One region of the Staphylococcus ureilyticus genome, then DNA from elsewhere that is predicted to be linked to it. Evidence: riboswitches for the same ligand, from Rfam matches in the RefSeq annotation. Region 1 holds a riboswitch; each other region holds the start of a gene.
The links. Region 1 has a riboswitch for thiamine pyrophosphate ahead of MUA21_RS04620 (3-oxoacyl-ACP reductase). Riboswitches for the same ligand answer to the same signal wherever they lie in the genome.

Region 2: linked by a shared signal. The riboswitch ahead of tenA (thiaminase II) and the one ahead of MUA21_RS04620 (3-oxoacyl-ACP reductase) in region 1 are both predicted to bind thiamine pyrophosphate.
Region 3: linked by a shared signal. The riboswitch ahead of MUA21_RS03905 (ECF transporter S component) and the one ahead of MUA21_RS04620 (3-oxoacyl-ACP reductase) in region 1 are both predicted to bind thiamine pyrophosphate.
Region 4: linked by a shared signal. The riboswitch ahead of MUA21_RS12005 (thiamine phosphate synthase) and the one ahead of MUA21_RS04620 (3-oxoacyl-ACP reductase) in region 1 are both predicted to bind thiamine pyrophosphate.

What each region holds. Positions count from the first base shown of each region.
Region 1 covers NZ_CP094825.1:944,714-953,235, reverse strand. The annotation lists gene MUA21_RS04645 (YfhO family protein) at 1-420, shown strand, start outside; gene rplS (50S ribosomal protein L19) at 504-854, opposite strand; gene trmD (tRNA (guanosine(37)-N1)-methyltransferase TrmD) at 958-1,695, opposite strand; gene rimM (ribosome maturation factor RimM) at 1,695-2,201, opposite strand; gene rpsP (30S ribosomal protein S16) at 2,606-2,872, opposite strand; TPP riboswitch at 3,070-3,169, shown strand; gene MUA21_RS04620 (3-oxoacyl-ACP reductase) at 3,277-4,029, shown strand; gene MUA21_RS04615 (LLM class flavin-dependent oxidoreductase) at 4,049-5,359, shown strand; gene ffh (signal recognition particle protein) at 5,607-6,974, opposite strand; gene MUA21_RS04605 (putative DNA-binding protein) at 7,001-7,333, opposite strand; gene ftsY (signal recognition particle-docking protein FtsY) at 7,320-8,522, opposite strand, start outside.
Region 2 covers NZ_CP094825.1:1,758,589-1,767,110, reverse strand. The annotation lists gene fabZ (3-hydroxyacyl-ACP dehydratase FabZ) at 1-58, shown strand, start outside; gene MUA21_RS08775 (YwpF-like family protein) at 107-547, opposite strand; gene MUA21_RS08770 (single-stranded DNA-binding protein) at 737-1,156, shown strand; gene MUA21_RS08765 (transglycosylase family protein) at 1,604-2,278, shown strand; TPP riboswitch at 2,583-2,680, shown strand; gene tenA (thiaminase II) at 2,760-3,449, shown strand; gene thiD (bifunctional hydroxymethylpyrimidine kinase/phosphomethylpyrimidine kinase) at 3,442-4,263, shown strand; gene thiM (hydroxyethylthiazole kinase) at 4,256-5,035, shown strand; gene thiE (thiamine phosphate synthase) at 5,038-5,676, shown strand; gene yidC (membrane protein insertase YidC) at 5,763-6,632, shown strand; gene MUA21_RS08735 (HD domain-containing protein) at 6,832-7,476, opposite strand; gene cls (cardiolipin synthase) at 7,754-8,522, opposite strand, start outside.
Region 3 covers NZ_CP094825.1:790,698-799,219, forward strand. The annotation lists gene purN (phosphoribosylglycinamide formyltransferase) at 1-119, shown strand, start outside; gene purH (bifunctional phosphoribosylaminoimidazolecarboxamide formyltransferase/IMP cyclohydrolase) at 135-1,613, shown strand; gene purD (phosphoribosylamine--glycine ligase) at 1,636-2,880, shown strand; gene MUA21_RS03895 (energy-coupling factor transporter transmembrane component T family protein) at 3,087-3,893, opposite strand; gene MUA21_RS03900 (ABC transporter ATP-binding protein) at 3,886-5,307, opposite strand; gene MUA21_RS03905 (ECF transporter S component) at 5,320-5,895, opposite strand; TPP riboswitch at 5,971-6,072, opposite strand; gene graF (glycopeptide resistance-associated protein GraF) at 6,642-6,776, opposite strand; gene auxA (lipoteichoic acid stability factor AuxA) at 7,014-8,315, shown strand.
Region 4 covers NZ_CP094825.1:2,447,655-2,456,176, forward strand. The annotation lists gene nrdG (anaerobic ribonucleoside-triphosphate reductase activating protein) at 1-92, opposite strand, end outside; partial or broken gene nrdD (anaerobic ribonucleoside-triphosphate reductase) at 89-1,938, opposite strand; gene MUA21_RS11990 (ThiF family adenylyltransferase) at 2,104-3,102, opposite strand; gene MUA21_RS11995 (thiazole synthase) at 3,102-3,869, opposite strand; gene thiS (sulfur carrier protein ThiS) at 3,871-4,071, opposite strand; gene MUA21_RS12005 (thiamine phosphate synthase) at 4,111-4,704, opposite strand; TPP riboswitch at 4,780-4,892, opposite strand; gene xylB (xylulokinase) at 5,048-6,535, opposite strand; gene MUA21_RS12015 (AEC family transporter) at 6,869-7,792, opposite strand; gene MUA21_RS12020 (hypothetical protein) at 8,080-8,250, opposite strand.

The DNA of each region.
Region 1 (8,522 bases):
ATGCGAGTAAAATCTGTGCAAGACTTGAATATAAAATTATCTAAAGGTAATTATCGCTTTAATGTTAAAGGAATTTATGGAGAAAACTACGATGTATTAAAGAAAGCACATAAACAACTACATTCTGTGAAAGTTTCACAAAATCCACGTCATTATACAATTAAAAAAAATAAAAATGATGAAGGCTATCTCGTGTTGCCAATGCCTTATAGAGATGGAATGAAAGCTTATACAGACAAAGGCAAAACATTACCAGTTAAAAAAGGCAATGGTATCATGACAGTAATTCCTGTAGAGCAAGGACAAAAGACAATTACACTTAAATATACACCGCCCCATACATGGTTATTAGTAATAATAAGTATTATTGGAATCATTTTAAGTTTCGTTTATACAAAATGGATTTATATTAAAAAATAATATCATCTTCAAATTGATTACAAAATATAAAAAAGAAGCAGTTCCTAGTCGGAACCGCTTCTTTTTTATGACTTTTATGCTGATTAACGAATTTCTTTAATTCTAGCAGCTTTACCACGTAATTCACGTAAGTAATATAATTTAGCACGACGTACTTTACCGCGACGTTTAACTTCAATTTTTTCGATTTTTGGAGTGTGTAATGGGAATGTACGTTCCACACCTACACCTGAAGAAATCTTACGTACTGTGAAAGTTTCTGAAATACCTCCACCGCGACGTTTGATTACAACACCTTCGAATACTTGGATACGTTCGCGAGTACCTTCAATAATACGTACGTGAACTCTTAAAGTGTCACCTGGACGGAATGAAGGTAAGTCTGTGCGTAATTGTGATTGTGTTACTGCTTCGATTAATTTGTGATTACTCATTATTTTTTCTCTCCTTCAACCTATGTTCTTGCCTAGACAAATATATAGCAGCGGATCATAGTGATTTTCGTGTGTCGCACACTTAAATTATGTTAGCACACTGTTATTCATTTTTCAATTGCTTTTTGTATCTTTCTAAAATATCTTTGTCTTTATCAGTAAGTGAATAATTTTCTAATAAATCTGGACGCTTTTCCCATGTACGTATCAGTTTTTGTTCATGACGCCATTGATCAATATGCGCATGATTCCCTGACAATAATACCTCTGGTACGTTCATATCTTGATAGGAACGTGGTCTGGTATATTGTGGAAATTCTAATAATCCATCCTGAAAAGAATCATCTTCATGTGATTGTTGATTACCTAAAACACCTGGAATTAATCTTACAATTGCATCGGTCATTACCATCGCAGGTAATTCTCCACCTGTTAAAACATAATCTCCCATAGAAATTTCATCCGTAACTAAATGCTGACGGATACGTTCATCATATCCTTCATAATGCCCACAAATAAAAACTAAATGTTCGGAATGACTGAGTTCCTGTGCAATTTCTTGATTAAATGGTCTACCTTGTGGGCACATTAAAATCACGCGTGTATTTTCTGTTTTTTCAATATTCTTCATCGCATTAAATATAGGTTCTGGTTTAAGCACCATACCTTGCCCACCACCGAAAGGATAATCATCTACTTGATTATGCTTATTTTCAGCAAAATCTCTAAAATCAACAGTATTAATTTGTAGCATTTCCTTATCTTGCGCTCTTTTTAAAATCGATTGATTTAATACACCGTCAAACATTTGAGGGAACAAAGTTAAATAATCTATCTTCATTACTCCAACAGTCCTTCCATAGGCGTAATATCAATACGTCTACCTTCAATATCTATATGTTTAACAACATCTTCTATATATGGTATAAGATATTCTTTATCCCCTTTGACAACCCATACATCATTGGCACCCGTTTCAAAAATTTCTATCACTCTTCCAACAGGAGTTTCATTATCATCGAATACGGTACAACCAATAATATCTGAGTAATAGTATTCGTGCTCCCCTAATTCAATTTCTTCATGATCTCGTTCTTGTAATAGGATTTCACCTTTTAAATGCTCAATATCATTAATATTGTTGATACCTTCAAAGGTCAACATGTGCAAGCCTTTATGCATACGATATGTCGCAATTTTCAATTCTATTGTTGGTTCGTTTTGACGTTCTATCATCACAGTTTCACCTGGTTGAAAGCGTACATCTGTAAAATCTGAGTGAGATTTGACTTTAATTTCGCCTTTTATACCATGTGTATTGATAATTTTGCCTATTTCTACTTTCATATAAGCTCCTCCGATAATGTATATGTATCATTGAAATTCGTTATTTTTTATTTTTCGACTAAAATAATTATAACATGAATTGTTAGTATTATTTTAAACCTTCTCTATATGTTATGAGCTAAAATATTGTATAAATCATCTTAAGTCATTCTTGATCAATGTATTCACTCGTATAAGCCTACTAAATTGTTGATGTTGCTTTATATAAATGATTACCGGTATGCTAATTTAAAAGGCTGGGACAAACGAATTGTCTCAGCCTTTTATGATTATATTGGCATGCACAATGGTTAACATTCAACCATAGTCATCCATACCGAGATGAGTCGTCGAAATCATTTTAAATGACTACGATTTCCACGACTCTCTCTTTTTTTAAAATTTTTATGTGCTAATAATGACGATTATTTTTGATCGTCAAATTTTTTCAAGATACCTTCTCTTGATAAGATGTTGTGTACAGTATCTGTTGGTTTAGCACCATTTTTCAACCATTTTAATGCTAACTCTTCGTCAATTTTAACTTCTGGAGCATTTACATTATTTGGATTATAAGTTCCGATTTGTTCGATGTTACGACCATCACGTGGCGCACGAGCATCTGCTGCTACGATACGATAGAATGGATTTCTTTTTGAGCCTAAACGTGTTAAACGTAATTTAACTGCCATTTATATTCTCTCCTTTGATTGTTCTAATTTTTATTTTCTACAAGAAATAATATTAACAGTTATCTAGAAGTTTGTAAAGAGTTTCTTCTTTACCATTTTATACTTTTAATCACTTCATTGTACCAATATTATTTTCGATATCATCGTAAACTTGACATTAACTATTAAACACTATAAATTGAAAATAAATTAAATATTAAATGCACTAGGGGTGTTTTTTAACTGAGATGAGATTTACTCAAACCCTTTGAACCTGATCTAGTCCATACTAGCGGAGGGAAGTGTTACAAAAATAACAAAGCTATATCAACATATTAACTATAGATTGTAGATTTTTAGTACACAGCTTCTCTTATGGAGGTTGTGTATTTTTTTATTTAATAAATGATTCTAGGAGTGAAATGATGAGTAAAACAATACTTATAACTGGTAGCAGTAGAGGATTAGGCGCATCCATTGCAAAAACTTTAGGTAGCCAAGGGCATCATGTAATTATCAATTATTTTCAGAATAAGACATTAGCAGAAAAGGTTGTAGACGAAATTGGTCACGAACATGCAATTGCGATTCGTGCTGATGTCACAGACAGAGCACAAGTAGATCAATTAATTGCAGAAGCCACCAATCATTTTGGAAAAATAGATGCTGTTGTGAATAATGCGCTTATAGGGTTTAAATTTGATCCTTCTCGCCAAAAATCATTTAAAGACTTAAATTGGTCAGATTACCAACAACAAATTGACGGCACTCTAAAAGGCGCTTTTAATGTAACCCAAAGTGTTATCGACCAATTTATTGAGCATAAATCAGGTACTATTATATCTATCGGAACGAATTTATACCAAAACCCTGTCGTTCCCTATCATGAATATACTACCGCTAAATCAAGTTTAATCGGTTTTACAAGAAATATTGCTGCTGAACTTGGTCAATATGGCATCAAAGCTAATGTCGTTTCTGGTGGTTTATTAAAAACTACAGACGCCAGTGCTGCCACTTCAGATGAAGTATTTGAATTAATTGAACAGACTACACCATTACATAAAGTAACAACACCACAAGATGTAGCAAATATGGTAGCATTTCTAGTTAGCGATCAAGCTAATGGTATCACTGGTCAAAATATTACCGTAGATGGCGGTTTAACAATGAACTAAAATATGGAGGGCATCAATTATGACGCACGATCAACATCTCAATATAGGTGTATTAATTTACGGTTGTGGCCATCACCAAGCTGCATGGCGTATGCAAGATTCTAGTATTGAACGAATCGGTGATATCAATTATTATCAATCGTTAGCTCGACTATCAGAACGAGGCTTGCTAGATGCTATATTTTTTGCTGATAATCAATCTTTTCCTGCAAAAACGGATAATGACATGCCTGCTTTTTGGTTTGACCCTTTAATGAATTTAGCAGCAATTGCGCAAGTAACTCATAATATAGGTCTTGTTGCGACTATCTCAAGTACATTTTCGAATCCTTTTACTGCTGCAAGACAATTATTGAGTCTTGATCATATGAGCCAAGGACGTGCAGGTTGGAATTTAGTAACATCTATGACGGATTTAGAAGCTGCAAATCATAGCATGTCTAGTTTACCCGCACATCACGAACGCTACAAAAAAGCAGATGAATTTGCATGTGTTATGAATCAACTATTAACATCTTGGAGCTTAGAAGATTTTGTACATGACAAGACACAAGATATTCTAATCAATGCAAATCATATCCATGCCATTAGTCATACTGGAGAACACTTTAAAGTACAAGGACCTTTAACAACACCAAGTAGCCTACAAGGAAAACCTGTTGCTATGCAAGCTGGTGCATCCGACCCTGGTATTGCACTAGCTACGAAATACGCAGATGCCGTTTATGCAGTAGCTTGGAATATACAACAAGCTACTATATTTAGAAAAAGATTAAATCATCAACTGGAATTAGCAGGTAAATCAAAGAACAGTTTGAAAGTCTTTCCAGGACTAGTCACATATGTCGCACCAACATACGAAGAAGCTTATGCTAAAAAGCAAAAACTAGACACACATTTAGCAACTGAAACAGCATTAAATCAATTAGAATTTTTCATTCATCAAGATTGTCATAATTGGGATTTGGATGAACCGGTCCCACCTTTACCACCATTGGAATCTTTTAATGGCCCTAAAGGTCGTTACCAAACTGTATTGGAAATTATAAAAGATAAAAACCCAACTTTACGACAATTGTTAGGCTATCTCAGTGCAGGTGGTGGACACTTGACACTCATCGGAACGCCTGAACAGATTGTTGACGAAATGGAACGTTGGTTCAATGCAGGGGTAGCTGATGGATTTAATTTAATGCCACCAACTTTACCAAATAGCTTAGAAGATTTTGTAGATTACATCATTCCTGAATTACAAAAAAGAAATCTTTTTAGAATACAATATGAGGGTAAGACATTTAGGGAAAATATGAATTTACCTAAATCAAATTAAATAACTTCCCACCTACACATAAAATTTCATCATTTAATATTTTCCATGATTTTGTAACGCGCTGACGCCTAGGGTTATGATATGAACGAGAGACTACTGGCTCGAGCCATATCCCCAGGCAAGCATGCGCGAGCAAAATCTCAATTCATATAAAAAGGACCAATCCATTTTCATACGGATTAGTCCTTTATTCGTAATGAGCCTTATGTTCCACTCACTGCTTTTACAACTATTTTATAGACAATTGTTAAAACGGTAAATTCATACCATTTAACATATTCTCCATTTGCTTACGTTTACCTTTTTTACCTTTGCCGCCACCAGAAAATTGCTTCATCATTTTCTTCATTTCGTTAAATTGTTTCATCAATCTGTTAACTTCTTGAACAGTACGTCCTGAACCCTTAGCTATACGTTTTTTACGTGATACATTTAATGTTTCTGGGTTATTACGTTCATTAGGTGTCATAGATTGAATAATAGCTTTAATATGGTCAATTTGTTTATCATCCATATTAAGATTATTCATCCCTTTCATTTTGTTCATACCAGGAATCATTTTCATAATGTCATCTAATGGACCAAGGTTTTTAACTTGATCTAATTGTTCTAAGAAATCTTCCAAAGTAAATGATGACGTACGCATTTTCTTTTCTAAATCTTTCGCTTTATCTTCATCTACATCTTGTTGTGCTTTTTCTATTAAACTTAATACATCACCCATACCTAATATTCGAGAAGCCATACGTTCTGGATGAAATGGTTCTAAACCATCTAATTTTTCACTCATACCAACAAATTTAATTGGCTTTTGTGTCACTGATCTAATTGATAAAGCAGCACCACCACGTGTATCACCATCTAGTTTAGTCAAGGTTACACCTGAAACTTCTAGCTGTTCATCAAACGATTGCGCTACATTTACTGCGTCTTGACCAGTCATCGCATCAACAACAAGCATAATCTCATCTGGTTTAGTAATTTCTTTTACATCACTTAATTCTTCCATTAATGCTTCATCAACATGCAAACGACCTGCCGTATCAATAATAACAAAATCTAAATGTTCTTCCTTTGCGTGTTTAATGGCATTTTCTACAATTTGTTGAGGTTTTACTTGATCCCCTTCACTGTAAACAGGAATATCAATTTGCTTACCAACAGTTTGTAATTGGTCAATCGCAGCTGGTCTATAAATATCGGCTGCTACTAATAATGGTTTTTTGTTGTATTTTTTACGCATGAGTAATGCTAATTTACCTGCAGTTGTAGTTTTACCTGCACCTTGTAAACCAACCATCATCACAACTGTTGGCGGTTTATTGGCCATCTTGATAGTTGCATTTTCGCCACCCATCAGTTGTGTAAGTTCTTCTTGTACTATCTTAATGACTTGTTGTCCAGGTGTTAATGACTTCATTACATCTGAACCTAAAGCTCGTTCTGATACGGTTTTGACAAAATCCTTTACGACTTTAAAGTTAACGTCTGCTTCAAGTAATGCTAGTCGGACTTCTCGCATCATTAATTTAATATCTGCTTCTGTAACTTTTCCTTTGCCACGGATCTTTTGCATCGTCCCTTGAAGACGATCGGATAATCCTTCAAATGCCATATCATTACCCTCCTTTATACTCTCAATTATTCCAAATCTTCAAGCGTTTGAAGATACTGTTTAATTATTTCTGGCTCATCAATATGCTTTTTGATCGCTTCATATATGTTTTGTCGTTTTTCAAAATTTTGATAAAGGCCTAGTTTCATTTCATAATCTTCTACTAAATCACCAGTTCTTCTTATGTTATCATACACTGCTTGGCGGCTCACATCAAACGTATCTGCAATCTCACTTAAAGAATAATCCTGTAGATAAAATAGTTCTAGATAGTTACGTTGTTTTTCCGTTAATAATGATTGATAAAAATCAAATAAATAATTCATACGTATAGTCTTAATTAAATCATTTTGTGTCATCTGTATGGCCTTCATTCTGTACATCCGTGCTATCTGTATGATCATCCGCTGCATTTGAATCATCAACATTTTGTTCAATCATATCAGCAAACAGTCCATATACATAGCTTTCTGGATTAAATGGTTGTAAATCATCTAATTTTTCACCTAAACCAACATATTTAACTGGTATTTTTAATTCATTACGTATCGCTAAAACGATACCGCCTTTTGCAGTACCATCCAGTTTAGTTAATACAATACCAGTCACATTCGTAACCTCTTTGAATGATTTAGCTTGGGACAAGGCATTTTGTCCAGTAGTAGCATCTAAACAAAGTAGGACTTCATGAGGCGCTTCAGGTACTGCTCTACCTATCACACGTTTTACTTTTTCTAGTTCATTCATCAAATTAGATTTGTTTTGTAAACGGCCAGCAGTATCACATATTAAAATATCTACACCCTTACTTTTAGCTGCATTAATGGCATCATACATAACTGCTGCAGGATCCGAACCTTCTTTTTGACTCATTACTTCTACGCCAACACGCTCTCCCCAAATTTTGAGTTGTTCAATAGCACCAGCTCTAAAAGTATCACCAGCTGCTAGCATCACTTTCTTACCTTCAGCTTGGTAGCGATGTGCTAATTTACCAATTGTTGTCGTTTTGCCCACACCATTGACACCTACCATTAAAATGACATTTAACCCTTCATTTTCAATGTTCATAATTTCTGAGTGTTCATCGTCTTGATGATAGATTTCTACAATTTTTTCTACGATAACTTCTCGCAAATCTTCAGTTTCTGAAATATTACGACGTTGTGCTTCGGTACGTAATTCTTCTACGAGTTCCATCACTGTGTTAAAACCAACATCTGCAGTTATTAACATTTCTTCCAGTGCTTCAAAGAAATCTTCATCAACTTTACGATAACGTGCAATTAAATTGTTTAACTGTTCTTGGAAATTTTCACGCGACTTTTCTAATCCAGCTCTAAATTTTGCACCAAGTTGTTGCGCTTCAATTTCTTCAAAGTCCTCAATTGAAATTAATCCGTCGTCATCAAAATCAGCTTCTTTTAATTTTTTTGGCTGCTTTGTTTTTTCCTTAGGCGCTTCGGATGATTGAGGTTGATCTACATCTAATTCAGATTGTTGTTCTTGTTCTAATTCGTCTGGTTTTTGATTTTCTGCAGACGTTGT
Region 2 (8,522 bases), 810 kb from region 1:
AGTAGATGGACAGTTAGCATGTAGTTGTGAGTTAACATTTGCTTTACAAGACAAATAATAAAAAATAGTGTTACAGACTGTTTAAAACGGGCTGTAACACTATTTTTTATTTATCTACTTTTTCATCCTTCAGTCTTGGTTTAGATTGCATCATTCTATTAAAGGATTTCTTCAAGTCTTCACCAGATAAACCTTCATCTATTAATTGTTCTAATAAACTTTCAGCATAAACTTGTCTTAATGTGTAAATGTGACATTCACAAACAACAGAAATTGTATTTTCTAATTGAATGATATGTTTAATGGTTGCATCAAATAAAGCTGGATCGTTAGCAGGTCTAGTGATAACGACACGTATGTCTAATAATGTTTCGTTATCCATATATGTTTTCATAGTTTCATAATGATAATCTGAAATGACGATTTCAAGCAACCAGCCAGTGCCACTGTTTTCCTTATTGATGATGACACCATCTTCTAATTCGTACTCAGTTAAACCACCATTTTCTGATACGATTTGAAATCGAACAGCTTTAAATGTTTTCATCGTCTCACATCCATTTAATTAATTTAAACTCTACATAAAATGTATTTATATTATCATTATAACGTAATTTTCTATGATAAAGGTGAAAAAAGTAGAATTTTGTAGTCATTTACTTTTTGAAATTATAAAAACTGTATTTTGACGGAATCATGTGAATTTTTTATGATTTACTTATAGAGGAGGTGACATATGATTAACAGTATTGTCATTGTAGGGAGACTAACAAAGGACCCTAAAATTTATGAGAAGGAAGGTAATAAACTAGCTACATTTTGCGTAGCCGTCCCAAGAAATTATAAAGATAAAAATCAAAAAGTTATTTGTGATTATTTATTTTGTAAGGCATTCGGAAAAATTGCTAATAATGTCGAAAAATATATCAATCAAGGTTCATTGGTTGGTATAACTGGACAAATGCAATCGAGAAAATTTGAAAAAGAAGGACAGATGCATTTTGTATCAGAAATTTTTATTGAAACTATTAAATTTATGTCCCCACGTTCTAAAAATGAAGATGAAACACTTTTTGATCCACTTCCAATAGATCAAAACCCAGATCTTATAAGTCAATTTGATTTTGAAGAAAACGAAATTTATGAAATTGTATAATATTTCAAGCACTCCCAACTCCCCGTTAATTTAACCCATCAAATCTAATATATTTAATCCTACTATTTAATTATACTTCTATCAGGCTATTCTTATTGTCTATTAAATTAACAATAGACAATAGGAATAGCTAAAATACATACTTTATAGGAAAATGTACTTTTATAAGAAGGTAGAAATTTATCTCGAAATAATACAGAATAATCTGATAAATTACAATTTTATTACACTCACTATATTTGTTAAATAGTCACATAAACTTTCATAGCAGTTTTCAACATAGTTGATGATGCTTATATTCTATTTTATAAATGTAATCACCATGTAAAGAAAGGGTGTACTTTTTTATTTGGCTGTAACCTACTACTGTTTTTAAGATGTTATAGTTGTACTTGCAAATTAATCATAACGAAAAAATTATTTACCTTATAGGAGGAATTTTTAAAAATGAAAAAAACAGTATTAGCTTCAACATTAGCAGTAGGTTTAGGCGTAACAGGATTTGCAGCAGGAAACTCAGCAGACGCAGCTGAACAAGGTGTTGACAAAGCAGAATTAGCAAACTTAGCACAATCTAATCCAGAACAATTAAATGCATCACCTGTACAAGAGGGTGCATATAACTATAACTTTAATTATAATGGTACAAATTATAATTTTGAATCAGATGGCCAAACATGGTCATGGAGTTTTGGTGGAGGTTCTAGTGAAGATGTATCATCAGAACAAACAACTTCTGTTGAACAACCTCAACAAGCACAAACTGAACAACCAGCTCAACAAGCTGCTCCACAAACTGAACAAACACAACAACCACAACAAGAAGCAACTACAAAAGCTTCAACTCAATCATCAAGCTCAAATGAAGCTTCAACTAGCTCATCAGGTGTGAATGCACACTTACAACAAATTGCACAACGTGAATCAGGTGGCGATATTCATGCTACAAACCCATCATCAGGTGCTTCAGGTAAGTTCCAATTCTTACAAAGTACATGGGATTCAGTAGCTCCAGCTGAATATCAAGGTCAACCAGCTGCTAACGCACCAGAAGCAGTTCAAGATGCAGCAGCTCAAAAATTATATGATGAAGTTGGCCCTTCACAATGGGTTACAGCATAATATAACAAAATACAATAAAGTTTATTTTTGGAAAAGCTGAGACAATTTAATTGTCTCAGCTTTTTATTGTTATATTAAGTTAGTGCTAATTATGCATGAACGATAGCCAAAGTCCTGCATATTTTTTCTTATAAATAATATGCATCTAGAGTATATAAAGCTAATCATATGTACATTTAACTTAGTTTATAACTGTTGGGAGTACAATCATATTAAAGGTTTTTGTATTACTAGAATGTTTATATAAACCATTTTATTGCAATAGTTGATGTACTTTGATATGTTTTATATAAATACATAATAAAGAAACTACTAGGGGAGCCTTATGGCTGAGATGAGAAATTCAGACCCTTATAACCTGATTTGGTTAAGACCAACGTAGGAAAGTAGCATTCATTAATATTTGGGAAATTGCTCTAATATATATTAATAAACTACATTCCTACGTGGGATGTAGTTTTTTTAATTAGGAGGGCTAAATTTGTTATTTTCACAGGAATTAAAAAAAGCTTCACAACCAATTATTGAGGATATCTATAATGATCCATTTATCCAAGAAATGTTGCATGGTACGATTTCTGAAGAGGCTTTGAAATTTTATTTGAGAGCAGATGCTTCTTATTTAAAAGAATTTGCAAATATATATGCATTGTTAATACCAAAAATGAGTAGATTGGAAGAGGTTCAATTTTTAGTAGAACAAATACAATTTATAGTTGATGGTGAAGTAGAAGCACACGAAATCTTAGCAACATATGTACAACAAAACTATAGTGAAATCGTTCAAGAAAAAGTTTGGCCACCAAGTGGAGATCATTATATCAAACATATGTATTTCAATGCCTATTCAAAAGAAAATGCTGCATATACAATTGCAGCAATGGCACCTTGTCCATATGTGTATCAAGTGATTGCTAAAGAAGCGTTGAAAGACAGTGAATTAAATAAAGACTCAATTTTATCAAAATGGTTTGAATTTTATAGTACGGAAATGGATGAATTGGTAAATATTTTTGATGAATTAATGGACCGATTAACGCAAAATCTTGCAGTTGAAGAAAAAGAAGCAATAAAATCTTGTTTCTTACAAAGTACGATACATGAACGAAATTTCTTTAATATGGCATATATACAAGAAAATTGGTTATACGGAGGTCAAAATAATGAATAAACCTAAGATTGCGTTAACGATTGCTGGAACTGATCCTACCGGTGGTGCAGGTGTCATGGCAGATTTAAAATCATTCCATGCATGTGGTGTATATGGTATGGCTGCAATAACAAGCATTGTGGCTCAAAATACTAAAGGCGTACAACATATTCATAATCTAGATTCACATTGGTTAGAAGAGCAAATGGAAAGTGTATTTTCAGATGAACTACCACATGCTTTGAAAACTGGGATGATTGCATCTAAAGAAATGATGGAGATTATTCAAATGTATTTAAAAAAATACAACAATATTCCATATGTTATCGATCCAGTTATGTTAGCAAAAAGTGGTGATTCTTTGATGGATGATGATGCTAAAGAAAACTTACAAAATATTTTATTGTCTTACGCTACAATAGCGACGCCTAACTTACCAGAAGCTGAAGAAATTACAGGTATTACAATTCATGACCAACAGTCGATTTATCAAGCTGGCAATATATTTATCAATGAAATTGGTAGCAAGGGTGTTGTTATAAAAGGGGGACATTCAAGTGATAAAAATACAGCTATAGACTATTTATTTACACAAGATGATGTGTTTACCTTTGAAGAACCTAGATATGATACAAAACATACACATGGTACAGGATGTACTTTTTCAGCTGTTATTACTGCAGAGTTAGCAAAAGGTAAATCGATGTTCGATGCAGTTCAAAAAGCGAAGAAATTTATTTCACTTAGTATTAAACATACACCAGAAATTGGTTTAGGTAGAGGTCCAGTAAACCATTTTGCATATATGAAGGAAGTTGGTTTAGATGATGAATAATTTAGAAAAATTAAGGGCGGATCAACCGCTTGTCATTTGTTATACAAATGATGTAGTTAAAAATTTTACTGCAAATGGTTTGTTAAGTCTTGGTGCTAGTCCAGCAATGAGTGAGGCGCCTGAAGAAGCACATGATATGCTGACAGCTGCAAACGCTTTGTTAATAAATATTGGTACGTTAACAAAAGAAAGAGAACAAGATATTTTAAAAATCGCCAAAACAGCGAATCATCTTGGCAAACCGATTATATTTGATCCTGTTGCTGTAGGTGCTTCACAATACCGCAAAGATTTTTGCAAAAAGTTTCTCAATGAAATAAAAGTTACTGTTATTAAAGGAAATGCTTCTGAAATTTTAACGTTAATTAATAGCGATACTAAAATGAAGGGAACTGACAGCGATAGTAGTTTAGATTCAGTATCAATTGCAAAAGAAGCACGCAAACACTTTAATACGTCTATTGTCATAACTGGCAAAGAGGATGTTATTGCTCAGAATGAACACATATTTAAACTATCTAACGGATCTCCATTGTTGGCAAGAATAACTGGTGCTGGTTGCTTATTAGGAGCAATAGTAGCAAGTTTTGTTGACTCAGAAACCCCATCTATAAATGCGTTAATAGAAGCGGTCTCTCTATATAATATCGCTGCAGAAAAAGCTGAACAAAATTCAGCAGGACCTGGTAGTTTTAAAGTAGAATTGTTAAATGCATTGTATAATATGACCTTTGAAACTGATATACAATATCAAAATAAGCAAGAGGTGTAATTATGTTTAACAAAGCGTATTTAAAGCTATATTTTATTTGTGGTACACAAGATATACCAAAACAAACATCAATTATAGATGTTGTGACTGAAGCTTTAGAATCAGGAATTACAATGTTCCAATTTCGAGAAAAAGGGGATGGTTCATTAACTGGAAATGCCAAAATTGAACTTGCACAAAAATTATTATCTTTATGTAAAAGTTATCATGTTCCTTTTATTGTTAATGATGATGTAGACTTAGCAAAAGCAATAGATGCTGATGGAATACATGTAGGACAAAATGATGCCAATATTGATGCATTCGCCAGTACATTTAGTAATAAAATAATAGGTCTTAGTGTAAGTGATTTAGAAGAATATCAAGTATCGGACTTAACCAATATTGATTATATCGGTGTTGGACCGATGTATCATACGGGCTCAAAATCAGATGCTAAAGCTCCAGTGGGCCCAGGAATGATTCGAACATTAAGAACTAAAGTTCAAGATTTTCCAATCGTTGCAATTGGAGGTATTAATACAAAAAATGCTCAAATCATTATGAATCATGGTGCAGATGGATTATCAATTATTTCTGCAATCTCGAAAAGTTCAAATATCCAAGAAACTGTACAACAATTTTTACAAACTGTTGAATAATGCGGAAAATTTCTTTTTTTGTTTTCTACTTTCCTTTGAGTATGATAAAATAAATTTTATGTGAATATATCATTAGAGGTGGAAAAATGAAAAAGAAAGCGCTACTACCTTTATTATTAGGTGTAATGGTCCTTTTAGCAGGCTGTGACTACTCTAAACCTGAAAATAGAGATGGATTTTTCTTTAATACGTTTGTAGAACCAATGGACAAGTTAATTCATTGGTTGGGAACAAGTTTCAACAATGATTATGGTTTAGCAATAGTAGTACTTGTATTGGCAATACGTGTTGTATTATTGCCTTTCATGTTATCAAACTATAAAAATAGTCATATGATGCGAGAAAAAATGAAGGTTGCAAAACCGGATATTGATGCAGTTCAAGAAAAAGTTAAGCGTTCTAGAACGCAAGAAGAAAAAATGGCTGCAAACCAAGAAATGATGGAAGTATATAAAAAATACGATATGAATCCAATGAAGAGCATGTTAGGTTGTTTACCAATCTTAATTCAAATGCCAATCATTATGGGCTTATTCTTCGTATTAAAATACCCGTCAAGTGGTGGATTTACGGAACACCCAAATTTCCTTTGGTTTAACTTGTCTCAACCTGATATTTGGATTACAGTTATCGCTGGTATTTTATACTTCTTACAAGCTTTTGTATCAAGTAAGAGTATGCCAAATGAACAACGTCAAATGGGTTATATGATGATGATTATTTCTCCAATTATGATTGTTTGGATTTCTTTAAGTTCTGCGTCAGCATTAGGTCTTTATTGGTCAGTCAGTGCGGCATTTTTGATTGTACAAACTCAAGTTGCCAACATGTATTATTCTAATCTTGCTAAAAAAGAAGTTGCTCCAATGATTGAAGCAATGAAGAATAATAATTCTGAAAAAGCTAGCAAAGGTAAAAACACGCAAGTAGCACCTAAGAAATCTAAAAAGAAATAATGCATTACATCATTAATTTAAATGATAGACCTGGTACATAATATATAGCAGGTATAAAGTTTAGAAGCACTTGAGATGATTATCTCAAGTGCTTCTATTTTTTTATATTTAAAATAAATGTATCTTAGTTTCGAAAGCGCCGTAGCTATCCAATATATAAAGGTGGTCTACAAAGTCTGGAACAAACATACTTGAATTATTAAAAATACCATTCTTTGAAAAAAGTATCGACATAATTTTTCATAAATTCATGTCGTTGTTGCGCTAAATTTTTTGCTGTTTGAGTGTGCATGAGTGATTTAAGTTTAAATAATTTTTCATAAAAGTGTTTTATTGCAGAAGGTTTCCAATCAAAATATGATTGATTAGATTTTTTTATATTATTGGATTGTTGGTCAATCCACATAGGTTCACCAAAATGACCTGCAAATTGAAATGTGCGTGCTATACCAATTGCACCAATCGCATCTAAACGATCTGCATCACGAACAATTTGTCCTTCAATCGATAATTTAACATGATCATTTTTACCATTTTTATAACTGATATGTTCAATAATATGTAACACATTTTGTTGTATTACGTGATCAAGTTCCAAACCATTGAGGAATTGTGCTAACTTTACTTTTGCTTCTTTAGTATTTGTAAGTTTGTTATCGATAGTATCGTGTAAAATACTTGCTAATTGTATGGTGAGTAAATGCCCTTGTTGTTCATTGTTAGCAATATATTCTGCTAATCTTGTTACGCGTTGTATATGTGCAATATCGTGCCCGGTTGTATCATCTTTATGAAAATGTTTCATGTAGTTTTGCGCTTTAGTGATTATATCTTCATTAGTCATATCAAGTTGCCTCCATTTTGAGAAAAAACTAAACTAAATTATTGTTTGAGATTTAATTGTTATAAAATTATAAAAAATACATTGATGTGTTTAAATAGTGGGTGATCAACAATCTTTTTAAGATGAAAGTATTAAGTGTTTTTACTAGAGTGACAAACAACATGTATATACTTTAAGCTTTTATAAGCGTAGAAATACATTTTTTAATTCGGTTGTTTATAATTACTAAGATTAAAAATGTCCGAGACATATGATAAGTCTCGGACTGATAATGATTCTATAAAATCGGAGATAATAATCTTGAAATGCCTTCTTTAAATTTGACCCATAAACTTCTTTGTTCATATAGTGCTTTAGTTAATCTATAAGAAACATTTAAATCTTCTTCAAAAGCCATTCTTAAAGCTTTAGCAATATGTGGGTCATAGATGAATGCGTTTATCTCAAAGTTTAATGTGAAGCTGCGGTGATCCATATTTGTTGTTCCAACACTGGAAACTTCATCATCAATGACGAGTGTTTTAGAATGTAAGAAACCATTATTGTAGTGAAAGATATTCACACCAGCATCTAATAAAGAAGCAACGTTATTGTATGTTGCCCAATAAACAAAAGGATGATCCGGTTTATTAGGTATCATGATATTTACGTTCACGCCACCTAAAGAAGCAATTTTAACAGCATCTAAAAATGCTTGATCGGGAATAAAATAAGGCGATTGTATATAAATAGAATGCTTTGCTGAAGCAATCATTTTTAAATAACCGTATTTTATTTGTTCCCACGTTTCATCAGGACCACTAGAAGCAATTTGCACACCCGTCGTACCACCTGAATCTACGTCTGGAAAATAACGTTCTTCATATCTTAAATTATCACGTGTTGAGTGTGAGTTCCAGTCAAGCATAAAACGAAGTTGTAAAGCGTTAACGGCATCACCAACGATACGGAGATGTGTATCTCTCCAGTATCCAAATTTTTTCTTAAGTCCCAAATATTCATCACCGACGTTAAATCCACCTACGTAACCAATATGTCCATCGATA
Region 3 (8,522 bases), 150 kb from region 1:
TTATTGAACAACGTACATGTGAAATAAAACCGGATGATACGAAAGAACAATTAGAAGAAAGAATAAAAGCAATTGAACATGAATTGTATCCAGAAGTTATTTCAAAAATTATTCAATAAGAGGTGCCAATAAACATGAAAAAGGCAATTTTAAGCGTATCTAATAAAACAGGCATTGTACCTTTTGCACAATCACTCCAACAGTTAGGTTATGAGTTATATTCGACTGGTGGTACGATGCGAACGTTAGTCGATGAAAATATTGCAGTTAAATCTATATCAGAACTTACAAATTTTGACGAAATTATGGATGGGAGAGTCAAGACATTACATTCAGCCGTTCATGGTGGTATTTTAGCTGATCGTAATAAACCAGAACATTTAGAACAATTAAAAGAACAGCAAATTGATTTAATAGACATGGTTGTTGTAAATCTATATCCATTCAAGGAGACTGTTGCCAATCCAGATGTTACAGAAAATGACGCGATTGAAAATATAGATATTGGTGGGCCTACTATGTTACGTGCAGCAGCTAAAAACTTTAAACACGTTACTACTATTGTTCATCCATCAGATTATAATGAAGTGATTGAAAAGCTAAAATCAAATCAATTAGATGAATCTTATAGAAAGTCATTGATGATTAAAGTATTTGAACATACGAATCAATATGATAATGCAATTGTTGATTTCTTTAAAGAAAATAAAGAAAGTTTAAGATATGGTGAAAATCCACAACAACAAGCATCATTTGTAAGAACATCTGATGCCAATCATACGTTAGGTGGCGCGAAACAGTTGCATGGTAAGCAATTGAGTTATAACAACATTAAAGATGCAGATGCGGCGTTATCTTTAGTTAAGCAATTTGAAACACCAGCTGCAGTTGCAGTCAAACATATGAATCCTTGTGGTGTAGGTATTGGAACAAATATTTCTGAAGCTTATCAGCGTACATTTGAAGCGGATAGCCAATCCATTTTTGGAGGTATCGTTGCTTTAAATAGAACCGTTGATGCCACTTTGGCTGAAACGCTGCACAGCATATTCTTAGAAGTGATAATTGCACCGAAATTTTCCGATGAAGCGTTAGCGATTTTAAATAAAAAGAAAAATATTAGATTATTAGAAATTGATATGACAATTGATAATAATGAGCAAGAAATAGTATCTGTTTCAGGTGGATATTTAATACAAGATAAAGACAATGTATTAATCAAACGTGATGATTTAAAAGTCGTTACAGAAAATGCACCTACAGAAACTCAATGGGATGCAATGTTGCTTGGTTGGAAAGTGGTTGCCTCTGTTAAAAGTAATGCGATTATCCTATGCAACGATAAACAAACAGTCGGTATTGGTGCCGGTCAAATGAATCGGGTAGGATCAGCACAAATTGCAATAGAACGTGCGATTGAAATTAATGATAATGTCGTAATGGTATCAGATGGTTTCTTCCCGATGGATGATACGGTAGAACTAGCTGCGCAACATGGTATTAAAGCGATCATTCAACCAGGTGGTTCAATTAAAGATCAAGATTCAATAGATATGGCTAATAAATATGGCATTGCAATGGTAACGACTGGCATTAGACACTTTAAACATTAAAATATTGGAGGCAAAATTATTTATGAAAGTACTAGTCATTGGCACAGGCGGAAGAGAACATATTTTAGCACACAAGTTAAAACAATCTTTACTCGTAAATGAAATTTTTGCAATTCCAGGGAATGACGCAATGTCAGACATTGCAGATGTACATTGTGAAATAGCGGAAACGGACCACACTCAGATTGTTGAATTTGCTGTTGAGCATGATATTTCGTGGGTGATTATTGGCCCCGAACAACCACTTACTGAAGGTTTAGCAGATAAATTAAACGCAAAACAAATTAAAGTGTTTGGGCCAAATCAAGCAGCGGCTCAGATTGAAGGATCAAAATTATTCGCAAAGCAGTTAATGCAGAAATATCATATTCCTACTGCAGAATATAAAGAAATATCAAACAAATCTGATGCACTAAGTTATATTGAAACATGCCAATATCCTATCGTATTAAAGAAAGATGGTTTGGCAGCTGGTAAAGGTGTAATTATAGCTGAGAATTATGGTGAAGCTGAAGCAGCGGTTCATTCATTGTATCCACAAGAGCTTGGTACAGTTGTCTTTGAGCAATTTTTAGAAGGTGAAGAATTCTCATTGATGACATTTGTAAATGGTGATTATGCCGTGCCATTTGATTGTATTGCGCAAGATCATAAACGTGCATATGATGACGATAAAGGGCCTAACACAGGTGGTATGGGGGCGTATTGTCCTGTACCTCATATAGATAAGGAAGTACTTAACCTCACGAATGAAGTCATTGCACAACCTATAGCTCAAGCAATGTATAAAGAAGGTTATGAATTTTTTGGCGTCCTTTATATTGGTGTGATTTTAACAGCAGATGGTCCGAAAGTAATAGAATTTAATGCTAGATTTGGCGACCCTGAAGCACAAGTATTACTAACGAGATTGGAAAGTGATTTGATGCAACATATCTTAGATTTAGAGGCTAAAAAGAAGATAGCATTTAAATGGAAAGATTCGTCTGTCGTTGGTGTAATGCTTGCTTCTAAAGGGTACCCTGGTAATTACGAAAAAGGTAAGACTGTTTCAGGTTTTGATTTAAATGGTAATTATTTTGTCAGTGGTTTGAAAAGAGATAGGGATAAATTTGTCACCAATGGTGGTCGTGTCATCTTAGCATTAGGAGAAGGTCATGATATTGCTAGTGCTAAAGCAAATGCCTATAAAGCTGCAGAAAAAATTCAAAGTGATGGACTATTTTATCGAAAAGATATTAGTAATAAAGCAATAAAACATTTATAAATATTAAAAAAAGTCGTAATTTCTATTTAGATGTGTATAGAAATTACGACTTTTTAAATTTTGAAGCTGTATATCGTTAAAAGCTATGTGTTCACAAATCAATCTATGTAAATTGACATAGAAAAAGATAAGACAAAGTGGTTTAGTTTTTGTCTTATCTTTTCTTAATTGGATAGTAATGAATTTTGGATAAAATAAGGTAATCGTTAATATATATTTTTTATACGAACATCGTTTATACCTGTAATCGGTAAGTGAAGTGCTAAGAAATAAGCAACAACCAAAATGATGATAAAAACGATGATTAATAGAAAGTCTTTATACGAGAAAGGTGTATGATAATAGTAGGTGCGCGTACCATCTTTAAAACCTTTTTTCTCCATTGCAACAGCAAGTTGATGTGCTTTTCTAATGTTTTGGCTTAAAAGTGGAATCATAAGATGTTTGATTCTACTAAATAAATTGTAATTTTGTTGAGAGATAATTTGATATCTCATTTTTAAAGACTTTCTAAGTTGAACTAAAGTGCTAATCATTAATGGCACCATTCTTATAGCAGCCATAAAAGCATAAGCAACTTTAGGCTTAACTTTTAAATGTTGCATTAGGCTGTAAAAGACCATTACAATTTCAGAAGTGAAAGCAATTAAAATACCGAAAAATGAAACAGTTGTTGTACGTAATGCTAAATGCAGCCCTCTAACTAAACTTTCAGTACTAATTTGAATAAATCCTAATTTAAACAATATATGAGTACCTTCACCATAAAAAATCATGAATAAAGCTGAAATTAGGCTGAAAGTTATAGTAAAGAAAATAAAAGCAAATGTTATTTTAAATTTTATACCATTAAACATTAATAAAAACAAGAACATCAATAGACAAATATAAATCATAAAATCGAATTGATGTACAAATATAACAAAGAAAAACAAAAAAACAGCTAATGCTAACTTTGTAATGATATTCACATCATCCATGAAAGAGTAGTGTTTTTTCCACATTTCAAACATGATGCTCACCTGCTATCTCTAGAATATGTTTTTGACTTACACACAATTTACGTGTTGGATAGCGTGCGATAATTTCAGGATCATGTGTAACCATAATAATTGTTTGGCCATCTCTAACGCGATGTTGGAATAATTTAATTAAATTAAATGTATTATGACTATCTAAGCCGAATGTTGGCTCATCTAATAAAATATATTCTGATGTAGAGCTTAAAGCTATAGCTACACTCAGTCTACGTTTCTGCCCGATTGACAGTTCATAAGGGTGTTGTGATTGAACATCTTCTAAATTTAACATTTTAAGCATTTGAATTGTTTTTTCTTCAGCTTCTGATATAGAAGGATAATTAGCTTTGTTTTGTATGAAAATTTCTTTGTAAACTGAATTCGCAATAAATTGAATTTCAGGATTTTGATATACAAGATACATATTTTTAGCAGCTTCTTTGATTTTAGTAAGCTTTTTGCCATCAAAAGACATTGTGCCTTCATATTTAATAAGCTGCATCATCGATTCTAATAAAGAAGTCTTGCCTGAGCCGTTTGGACCGGTGATTGTAATCCATTCGCCACCAGTGATATTAAGTTTTGGTATATCGATAAGTGTCTTTTTACTTCTTTTTATAGTGCCTTGTTCAAAAAGAAATAGATGCTCATTGGCATATTGAATATTAGATTGCTGTAAATCGATAGGTAAAGGTGCTTTATCCCAGGCTTTTGGATGCCAAACGCCATATTCGGATAAAAGGTGTTCATAGTTGTTTAATATGTCAGCTGGTGAGGCATCACCAATAATAACACCATCATAGTTTAATAATATTACGCGATCGATATGCTGCCATATATGTTCTACTTTATGTTCAACTATAATCACAGTTTGATCTTGCCATAACGCTTTAATCTTATTCCATAATTCTTCTGTTGATGTTACATCTAACATCGCGGTTGGTTCATCTAGAAATAAAGTATTAGCTTGTTGTAATAATGTTTCTGCAATTGCTAATTTTTGTTTCATACCGCCACTTAAATTATTGATATATTGGTCTTTTTTGACGTTTAAATCAACAGACTCGAGTGCTGATTCAATCAATGCATCCATTTTATGTCGGGGCGTTTGTAAATTTTCAAGGACAAAGGCGAGTTCCTCATATACCTTTGGCATACAGAATTGGCTATCAGGTTCTTGAAAAATAACACCACAATCTTGATCAATCTCTAATTTATCGTATTTCATTGGCAATTCAATGAGATTTGGTACGATATCACTTAAAACATTCAATAACGTGCTTTTACCTGAACCAGAGGGACCAAGTATAAGGACCTTCTCTTTATCTTTAATTTCAAGTGATAAATTGTCGAATATTTTCTTTTGTCCATTTGGATATTTAAGACGTAGATTTTCAGTGACTATCAACTTTTATGCTCCTTATAAATTGTCATAATCTTTTTGTGTTGCAGGTCTGAATAATTTGGTTACGCCAGTTTGATCTAATATTTTCACAATATAATAGGACAACAATCCAGCCACAACAATACCGCTAATCAATCTAAATACGATATAAAGTGTTAAGTTCCATCCTGCAATTTCTCCTAAATAACCATAAGCAAAATCAAGGGGAAGTGTCGCAACAGATGCTAAAAATCCTGCTAACATAGCTACCATTGCTGAACGTGATTTATATCTAAAAATAGCGAAAATAATCTCACATGCTAATCCTTGAAGTAATGCATAGACCATTGTTGGAATATCAAATCTTCCCATGACAATTGTTTCACCTGCACCAGCAGCAAATTCAGCTAAAATCGCAATACCAGCTTTTGGTATAATCAAATATGCAACAATCGCAGCCATAAACCATGCACCATATGTTAGTTCTTCAATATGAAGACCAGAAACTTGCACTGCCTTATATACTAAAGTCCAAATATTATAGACGATAGCAAACACAACAGCTATAAGTACGGTTACTAAAATTTCTGATAGTTTTAAACCTTTTGACATAAATTCTCCTCCAATAAAAAAACGCACAACCATCTAGAAGTTGCGCGTTAAATATAGGCATACGGATATCAAAAAACATATCACGATACACTTTCCTACGCTAGTTTAATCTAGATCAGGTTCAAAGGGTTTGAGGGTATACCTCATCTCAGTCACTAAACACCCCTAGTGCGAATATTAAATTTAATTTTAACTATAATGTATGACTTTTAATTAGTTATGTCAAGGTATATTAACGTTGAATTTGATATTTATGACTTAAATCACAGCACATAACATAAGGTTAAATAAAGACATTTTGTATAGTGCATTGGGTGATGTGGCAGTGTGGTTTTGTTAATTTAAGTTTGTTTAATTCATCGTTTTTAATGAAAAAAGGAATGATTAAGTTCAGTTACATATCACAATAAATACGTTATGTAGTGTGATTTATAAGAAAGTGTTTTTAATTTTTGTCCAAATATATCGTTGTTAAGATGTTGTGGTGTGCTTCACTCATTTGTTTATAAGTGTGTTAGATTATAGTCTCGAACCATATTTTGAGTAAGAAGTATGAAAATCAAATGACATGATATTAAATAAAGGACTAAAACCATGTAAAAGTGGTTTTAGTCCTTTAGACTAATTATAAGATTGATGTTTCAGTTTTTTTAATATTAACCTTGATAGTATGAACAAAAATTAAATGCTATTGTTCACTTTTAATTTAAATTATAATGTTCATATAGAAATCAAGCACATTTAGTTTAATCTAAAGTATCTTGAATATTTTTTTTCGTTTCTTCAGTACTATCTTCAGCAGATTCTTTTTTATCTTTCAATTTATCTTCAGCTTCTTTTGCTTTTTCAGCTGCTTTTTTATTTAATTCTTCTTTACTCATAGTTAAACACTCCTTCAATATTCAAATGACTTATGTTTTCAATATACCACTTTATTTGAAAACTAAACCACAAAGATCTAACTGTATATTACGTTAAATTTGAAATATTTGTTTAATCGATTATGTTTGGTGGAAACTTGACTGTACAACTATTTTCTATCATACTATAGACTTATTTATTGATTTATTAAAGACAAGAACTAAATGTTAATATATAATAACTTTGAGGTGAATGGTATGTCTTTTTTAAAGAAACACGCTGAGATATTATATAGTTATATAATAGGCATCGTTTCGCTCTTCACAGGTCTCATCATTTTAATAAATTTATCTATGGTCCATGACTTAAAGGATAAAGGTAAAATTGAATTACATATTCATAATGTTTGGGATTTTATAAATGCATTTTTTGCAGAAATCATAAGAGTCATGAGTAATTATATAGGGAATTTCCCTGTTATAAGTGCAGTATTAATTATTTTATTTGGTATTGTAGTCATCTTACTCGGATTCACGCTATTAAGAACAACAAGATATGATTATGATGTTTCAATCTTCTTCTTAGTGATAGGTATACTGTTCTTCATTATAACACTTATTTTAATGACACAAGTTTATAGCTTCTTTGCTATCATTTTTATTATCCCATTTGTAGTTCATATTGGGTATATTGTATATAAAGATGAATTAAATCCAGATCACAGAAAATATCATTATTTATTAATTATTTTCAGTTATGGGATAAGTTATTTAATTACGCAAATCGTATTATATGGAAGAATAGATAGCGACGAAATCATTCCTATTGATATTTTGAGTGTAAATACATTCTTTTTATTAATGTGGTTACTAGGTCAAATGTCAATTTGGAATTTCTTGTTTTTAAGAAGGGCACTTCCTTTAACAAAACAAGAATTAGGTGAAGAAGAACCTGAATTATCTAGAACAAGCAAAGGTACAGTTACAAACCAAACGAAAGAGCATTTGAAAAGTTTACAAGATAAGACAACTGAGTTTACTCGGAAAACACGTAGAAGTGTTGATATTCAAAAATTAAGAGATAAAAAAGACAAATTTATCGAAAAATGGAAGAATATTATTGATATACAAGAGGATGATATTCCAAATTGGATGAAAATTCCAAAATGGGTTAAGTCAGCTTATGTAGAAATATTTTGTGGTGTTGTATTATTATTCTTTACAATTATAGAATTTAATAATAGAAATGCTTTATTTGTTTCAGGTAATTGGGAAATTTCTCAAACACAATATGTGATTGAATGGATTACCTTATTATTACTAATGCTGATTATTATTGCTTATATATTAACGACATTAACGAACTTCTTGAGAGATAAATTCTATTATCTGCAGTTGTTTATGGTTAGTATATTATTTTTCAAATTGTTAACGGAATTTATGAATATTATGGTTCATGGCCTATTATTGTCAATTTTCATTACGCCAATATTGTTTGTGATGCTAATCGCAGTAATTGTATCATTTATTATTAAATTGCGTGAACCTTCAAAAGATTAACAAGTAAATAAACTTTTAAAGGACTGGCTATTGCTAAATGCCAGTCCTTTTTGATTCATGATTGAAATAACACAAAAGATTAAAAACAATAATATAATGTTTGAATTGAGAAATCATTCAATTATAGATAAATGATGTTACGATATTTCTTGAGATGATAGAATAAGAAAGCATAAATTATAAAATTAGAAGAAAGGCTGACATTTA
Region 4 (8,522 bases), 1.2 Mb from region 1:
AAACTACATCTCACACCTTCGCCATCTACGAAACTTTGCGACTCTATTTTGGCAATATAACCTTGTCCATTTATGATATTTAATATTGTCATATCGATTGATCTTTCATATGTTTTACTCTTGCACAAATTTCTTATGTCTACCTTCGATTGTAGGACGTTGCACTGGATTACCTAAATAGCCACATGTTCGTTTTACTACATCTACGGTTTTAGGGTCGCTATTTCCACATTCTGGACATTGATATCCTGATGCAGTTGTTTTAAAGTCACCTTTAAAATCACATAAACGACAATGATCTATAGGAATATTTGTTCCTAGATAACTAACTTTGTCATATGAATAATCCCAAACCGCTTCTAATGCTTTAATGTTATGGTCTAATTTTGGATATTCACAATAATGTATGTAACCACCACTAGCATAAAATGGATAATCTTTCTCAAAATCTATCTTTTCAAATGGTGTAATATCTTTTCGCACATCGTAGTGGAACGAATTTTGATAATACCCCTTGCTTGTAATATCTAATATATCGCCGAATTTTTCTCTATCTAATCTGCAAAAACGATCTGTTAATGATTCACTTGGTGTACTATATATACTAAACCAAATGTCGTAGCGTTCAGTCCATTCCAATTGATAAACTTTCATAGCTTTTAAAATTTGTAAGGTGAAGGCTTTACCTCTTGCAGTTTTTTCCCACTCAGGGCCATAAAAAACAGTAGCTGCCTCATACAGACCAATATAACCTATCGATAACGTAGCACGTTTGTTTTTAAATAATGACATAACACTCTCTTCATCACTTAAACGATGTTTAAACGCACCATTTTTATATAAAATTGGAGCGTTATCAGGTGTAGCTTGTTCCATACGTTTAATGCGATAAACTAATGCGTCGTGCATAATTTGCATTCGTTTATGAAAGATTTCCCAAAACTTTTCCATATCACCATCTGATTCTATAGCTATTCTCGGCACATTAAGCGTCACTACACCTAAATTACATCTTCCATTATTTTCTGCTTCACCTTGCTCATTTTTCCATACTGGTAAAAAAGAACGACAACCCATTGGCGCTTTAAAATCACCTAAAATTTCTACAGTTTTATCATAATTTAATATATCTGGATACATTCTTTTTGTAGAACACTCTAATGCTAATTTTTTAATATCATAATTAGGGTCATCTTCACTAAAATTCACACCTTTTTTAATAGAAAAAACTAATTTAGGAAAGATAGCTGTTATACGGTCTTTTCCAAGTCCTTTTATTCGTGTTTTCAATATCGCTTGTTGAATTTTTCTACTATATTCATCTATACCTAGACCAAAACCAAGAGTGACAAATGGCGTTTGTCCATTTGAAGTATAAAGTGTATTTATTTCGTATTCTAGACTTTCAATTGCGTCATTAATATCTTGGGTGATTTGATAATCAACATATGCATCAATATGTGTATCATCAACAAATTGTTGTGCCAATTTTCTATGTTTTGCTTCGTTATATTTTACGTAATCACTTAATAATTCGTCTACTCGATCAATGGTACAACCCCCGTATTGACTACTAGAGACGTTGGCAATAATTTGTACAAGCTGAGCAGAAGCTGTTTGAATTGATTTTGGCGATGTCACAGATGCATTGCCAATTCGAAATCCATGTTTCAACATATTTTTAGCATCAATTAAACAACAGTTAGTGAGTGGTTGAAATGGGTGATAATCTAAGTCATGGAAATGTATATCTCCACTTTTATGTGCTTCAGCTATATGTTTAGGTAATAAGTAATCCAAAGCATATGATTTAGATACAACACCTGCTGTTAAATCTCTCATTGTAGAAAAAGTGGCACTATCTTTATTAGCATTTTCGTTAATAACTGTTGGATCTTTTGTAATAAGTTTCGTTAAATTTTGTTCTAATTTATTCATTTTACCCCTTCTTTTCTATATATTGTATATAAAAATAATTTATACCACAATATATAGTGTTTCAATGTTGAGAAGAGCTGTTAACAAATATGTCACAAATTTGTTACGATTTAAGAAACTTTAATTTTTATTCTAAAATTTTTGCTTTTGAGAAATGTAAATGTCCTATTTTATGCTTTTAGCAAAATGTGTATATAATGCTTGCGCCTGTCCTTCATCTTCCAAGCCATAAACATTCATACGACCATCTTTAAATAAAGTAATATTGATTTCGTTATAAGAAAGTAATTTAGCAAAGCTATTGGCCTTTTTAATTTTGGCAGGTAGGTAATGTGCATATTCAAAAATATTTTCATCGAAACGAAGCAAAAATGTATTGCCACATTGAGATTCTACGTTTGTATGTTGAGGTTGGTTCAGTAAATCATATCTCTGATGTACACAAATGCTACAATCGTCATTTTTAAGTTGGTTGATATTCACTGTATGGTACTGGATTGAAAAAGTATCTAGCGTTATTAATTTTTGAGAGAATCCAGATGCTGTTATCCAACGTAATAATTCCGAAACTTCCATGCTAGCTACTTGGTAAATAACTGTAGGTAACACACCATTAATAGAACAACTTTCTGCAGATTCTGGCATCTTATCGAGCACGCATTTTAAACATGGGCCTTTATAATCAATACCATAAACGGTACCTTGACTTCCGATTGCTGCCCCATAAATCCAAGGTATCGAAAATTTATGGCATACTTCGTTAATCAAGTATCTAATTTTAAAATGATCCATGCCATCCATGACGATATCAGGATTTGATTTTCTTAAAATGTGTTCAATGTTGGTGCAAGTTATTTCTTTGTATAATGTGTTGATTTTAATATTAGAATTTATATCTAACAAATGCTTTTTTAGTGCTTCTACTTTAGGCATCATCGTTTGTGCATCGTTTTCAGTATAAGTGGCTTGTCTATGCAAATTTGATAATTCTACAATATCCATATCAATAATCGTAAGCTCGCCAATCCCCATACGTGTTAATATTTCTGCACAATGACTTCCTAACGCTCCTGCTCCTACAATCATCACATGTGTTTGCGCTAGTTTACGCTGGCCTTGTTCACCAAAATTTTTATAGCGTATTTGACGAGAATATCTTTCCATCATAAAAATCCGATGCCTTCTGTTGGACTTGAAGCTTGAGCTGTGTACTTAACTGGTATTCTCCCTGCTTGATAACTCATTCTTCCTGCTTGAATACCCAACTTCATGGCTTCTGCCATTTTCCCTGGATCTTTCGCACTAGAAATTGCTGTGTTTAATAAAATGGCGTCGGCCCCTAATTCCATAGCATGACATGCATCTTTTGGTGATCCAACCCCTGCATCCACAATTACGGGTACATTGGCGCGTTCAATAATATAACGTAGATTTAAAGGGTTGTTTATTCCTCTTCCTGTACCAATAGGTGAAGCTAGTGGCATAATCGCGTGTACTCCTAATTCTTCTAAACGCTTAGCAAGTACAACATCATTTGAAATGTAAGGACACACTGTATAACCTTTTTCTAGTAAAACCTTGCACGCCTCATATGTTTCTAGCGGATCAGGTAGTAAGGTTTCCTGATCACCTATCACTTCTACTTTAATCATGTCACAAAGATTGGCATGATTAGCAATTTCTGCAATTCTTATCGCTTCCTCAGCTGATGTTGCTCCAGCAGTATTAGGAAAAGTAACAAAATTTGATAAGTCAACTTTTGCTAAAGGGTTAGGAAATTTCTCATCATATAAGTTCATTCGACGTACTGCAAAAGTTAAAACCTCTGTTTCAGACGCATTTATTGCCTCTTTTTGAATGGCTTCTGTTTCAAATTTACCAGTACCTAATAACAATCTTGAATTGAATTCAAATTTTCCTATTTTAAACATCTTATCCGCCTCCTACAAATTCTAATAATTCTAAACAATCTTTATCATTAACGATATGATTCTGAAATTGGTTTTGCTTAATTAATTTTTTATTATGTTCAACAATCACTCTTTTTTCGTCTAAACCAAGTGTTTGCAATACCTCTTGTATATTCAAAGGATTTTCAAATGTGAAATTATCACCATTAATAATGCAATGCATCATGATTCATTCCTTTCTCGCTAATTGATTAGTAAATCATTAATTTTGTGTTGTTTCATAATTTAACCATGCTCTGTGTAACGCTTGCACTGTTTTTATTGAGTGATTAAAAATAGAAATACCTGCGATACCTTGAAATCCCTTAGGCAAATGAGGCATAGTTGTTAAATTAATACCACCTAATGCGATTACGGGAATATCACTTTTCAATGCTTCATTGACCTCACTAAATGATCTAGGGGTTAACCCCTTTTTAGACTTTGTTTCAAATACGTGCCCATAAAGTACAAAATCTAAATTTAAATCTGCTGCATATTGAATTGCATGACTACTGTGTGTAGACATACTTATTTTTATGTCTGAACAATGTTGCTTTAAAGCACGGATTTGCTCATCATTTTCTCTAAAATGTATGCGTGATAAGCCGCAAGATTGGAGTACACGATAATCACTGTGAATAATAATTTTATCTTTTGGAAAATGTTGTTGCTTTAGTTGGTTAACCCATTCAATCTTCTCAGAAGTACACATCGGTGACCTGACGATGAGATAATCAATATAAGGTTCAATTTCACAATAATTCGCGCTATCTTTCTTGGTTAATTTATGATAATTGGTAATCGCAATAATCACTATAATCACTCCTAAAAATAAAAAAACGTTACTTTTCCAAATAGGAAAAATAACGTTAATATGAACGGACTAATACGGTTTATAACGCCACTTTTCCTACGCCAGTACAAACTGGATCAGGTTCAAGGAATTCTAGCGTATCACGCTCGTCTCAGCCTTTTATCATAAAGGCACTTCCAGTGGTCTAAACTTATCTCTATTTAATTGATATGCATTTTATGTTTATTTCATGTTTAATTTAACGTAAAAACTGTATTTTTTCAACCGTCTATATTTTTCAAGCTTTTTATTTTCCAAGAAATATCATAAGAAATAGTGACATAATCGCACGGATATCATAATTTTATTGCGATAACTTTAATAATTCTTTTGTTATTTTTTTGGTATCACCATAGATTTTTTTATATATTGCAAAATACTGCTTATATTGCATATGGTTTTCTATACATGGTTCAAATACTTTATCATATTGTATAAATTGTCTTACCATCTCAGCGGTATCATGAAACCACCCTACACCTTTTGCTGCTATCATTGCTGCACCCATACTTGGTCCCTCTTCATGCTTTAATTTATATACTTTAGCGTTGAAGATATCAGCTTGTAATTGAAGCCAAAAATCACTTTTAGCTCCACCACCAATAGAAGTCATTTCTTTAATTTTTTTATCATTTTCACGTAAATAATAGATAGATTCATATAATGCAAAAGTGATGCCTTCAATCACAGCACGAGCCATATCTTTATTATTATGCATATGACTTAAGCCAATAAAACTTCCTCTAATTTGACTATCACCATGGGGTGTACGTTCTCCTGATAAATATGGTGCATATATTAAACCATTACTCCCTAGAGAAGATTGTTTAGCTTCATCCAAAATTTGACTATAAGTTAAGCTTGGCGTAATGTTTTTTTGAAACCATTTTAAACTATCGCCTGCAGCTAATATGACACCCATTGCGTAAGATTTTTGAGGGAGCACATGATTAAAATGATGTATATTGTGACCATAAGTCCCTGTATTCTCAGAATCACACGCTAATATGACACCAGAAGTACCAATACTACATAATGTATCGCCATCACTAATAGCGCCTGCTCCTAATGCGCCACAGGCATTGTCTCCGCCCCCAGCATATACTGCAACATTTTTATCTAAACCTAATTCCTCTGCAATTGAAGTATTAAGGTACCCTACAAAATCTTGTGATTCAATTAATTTTGGACAAAGTTGGTATACACCATAATATTCACAAATATTTTTATTCCAACACTTATTTGCTATATCCATTAACAATGTGCTTGATCCGTCAGAATATTCCATATATATCGTATCTGTGAATTTAAATCTCACATAATCTTTAGGCAATAAGAACACATTTGCTTTGGTCCAAATCAATGGTTCGTTTTCTTTTACCCATAACAACTTAGTTAATGTAAATCCTTCTAACACAGGATTATCCATGACATATTCACCAAATTGTTGTTTTATTTGTTCACACTGAAATGTGGATCTTGTATCATTCCATAAAATGGCATTTCTAAGTGATTGAAATTGATGGTCAAGTAACACTAAACTATGCATTTGACCAGAGAATGATATACCTTTAACCTTCATATCTACTAACTTCTCCGAATTCAATAAGTACTTTATACAATCTTTAGAGGCTTCAAACCAATCTTCTGGATTTTGTTCACTAAAACCTGTTTGTTGATTAATAACATGAATTGATTCACTAGTAACATTTAAAACGTCACCTTTTTTATTAATAGCAATGGCTTTAACAGAACTTGTACCGATATCTATGCCTAATACAATCTCTTTCACATATACCATCCTTTAATTTATAGTTATTTTTTAACTATTTATTTTCAATGTCATTCACGTTATATTTATAGCACAATATATTTGAAAATAAAAATTGTTTTTATAAAAAAATATTTTTAGTTCAATTTTTATACATCAAACAAGTAACAACAATGAATGACATAACATTTTTACATCCAGAAATGTAGTGATACTGTTTTCAATGTTTTAAAATACATTAGCTATTTTTAAGTTCGTACAAATTTATTAAAACTAAAACAAAAAAGCACTGAGATATTTTTTCTCAGTGCATAAAAGTATAAGTAATGATAATGCATGTAACCTTTTAAGTATCTAAAATAGTAGTTTAGAAGCGTAAATAACAACCACCACAGTAATTGAACTTAATAAAGTAGATAAAAAAACAAGCTCTGCTGCAAGTTCTGGGTGATTGTCATACTCCTGAGCAATCACAGAACTATTTACTGACGTCGGCATTGCTGAAGCAATAAACAAAGTTTGCGCAATAACGCCTTCAATACCCATGATTTTTATAATTATTAATGCGATGACTGGTCCAATCACTAAGCGTACAAATATAAAAATATATGATAATGACCACTTAAAAGTAAAGTTTATATTGGCAATTTGTGCGCCTAACATAATTAAAGCAATTGCAATCATCGCATCCGCTACATAGTTAGCTGGCGTCCAAATAAATTCTGGTATAGGGATATCAGCATAATTTAAAATAATTGCAAACAGCAAAGCGTATAATACTGGCATTTTAAAATAACCTAACATCGCTTTCAATTTTCCAATTTGTGCAGATTGTATTGCGAAAATACCATATGAAAAAGTGAAAATATTTTGTAATGATAGAACGATGACTTGTACTGACATCGCTAGTGGATCACCCTTGAATACTAGATCATTGACTGGTACACCATAGTTTCCAGAATTAAAAAATAATACACTATTGGTTAGCGTTGTAGCCTCGCCCTTATCCCTTTTGTTTACTAAAGTTAAAACTTTTCCCACTATATATAAAAAAATGATGTATATTATGAAAAACACTACAATATACAATAATAAACGCAGTTCAAAATTTGTTTTATAAAATTTTACAAAAATAAATCCTGGAACAAACACATAGATATTTAATTTAGCTAAAGTCTTCAAATCTAGAGTGAACTTTTTCTGCAAGATAAATCCTAATGCTATCATTATAAAAATAGGTAATAACACACTCTGTAATATATAAGCCATTTCACTCATTCTAGAACACTCCCTCGTAAGAAACTTTAACACTAGATATATTCATTTGTATTTAAGCTAAATTTAGATATCTGACTTTTAAAACTATGTTGTTTGTATACTTTAAAAATATAAAAATCAGGAGTGAAATAAAAATTGATAAATTAGAAATCAATTTCATATTTCAACTCCCATATTGTATCAATAAAAATTCTACACTTTACTAAGGTTACACTATTTTAATTTGTACATCATTTAATGGATTTGCTTTATTATTTAAAAGGGATTTATAACAATAAGATAATATATCATTCGTCTCTTCGGTTGTCTTCATCGTTATTAGTAGTATTATTAATCTGCTTTTGTTCATTGCTGTTATTTTCTTGCTTTCTTTTGTTTCGTTTTTTTTCTTCCAAAATTGACATAACTATAAAGCCAACAACTAATAGTGGTGTAAGTATACCAATCATCATCATCATTTAGCTCACCTCATTCGTTCATTTCAATTTAATGTCTATATTAACCTTTACTATCAATTTACATGTTTTTATTATCTTCCTCAATAGAACAACTTATTTTATTGCATTTTAATTTAGTTTAATAACAATCCAATTCATGCTACTTGATTTGATATCACCCCAATTTGTATACAGCATTCTATTTTTTGGGCGCTAAACTCACTAAAATGCTACTTTTATGACTCACATTTCACATTTTATGGAAATCAATAACCTATGACATCTTGCCAATT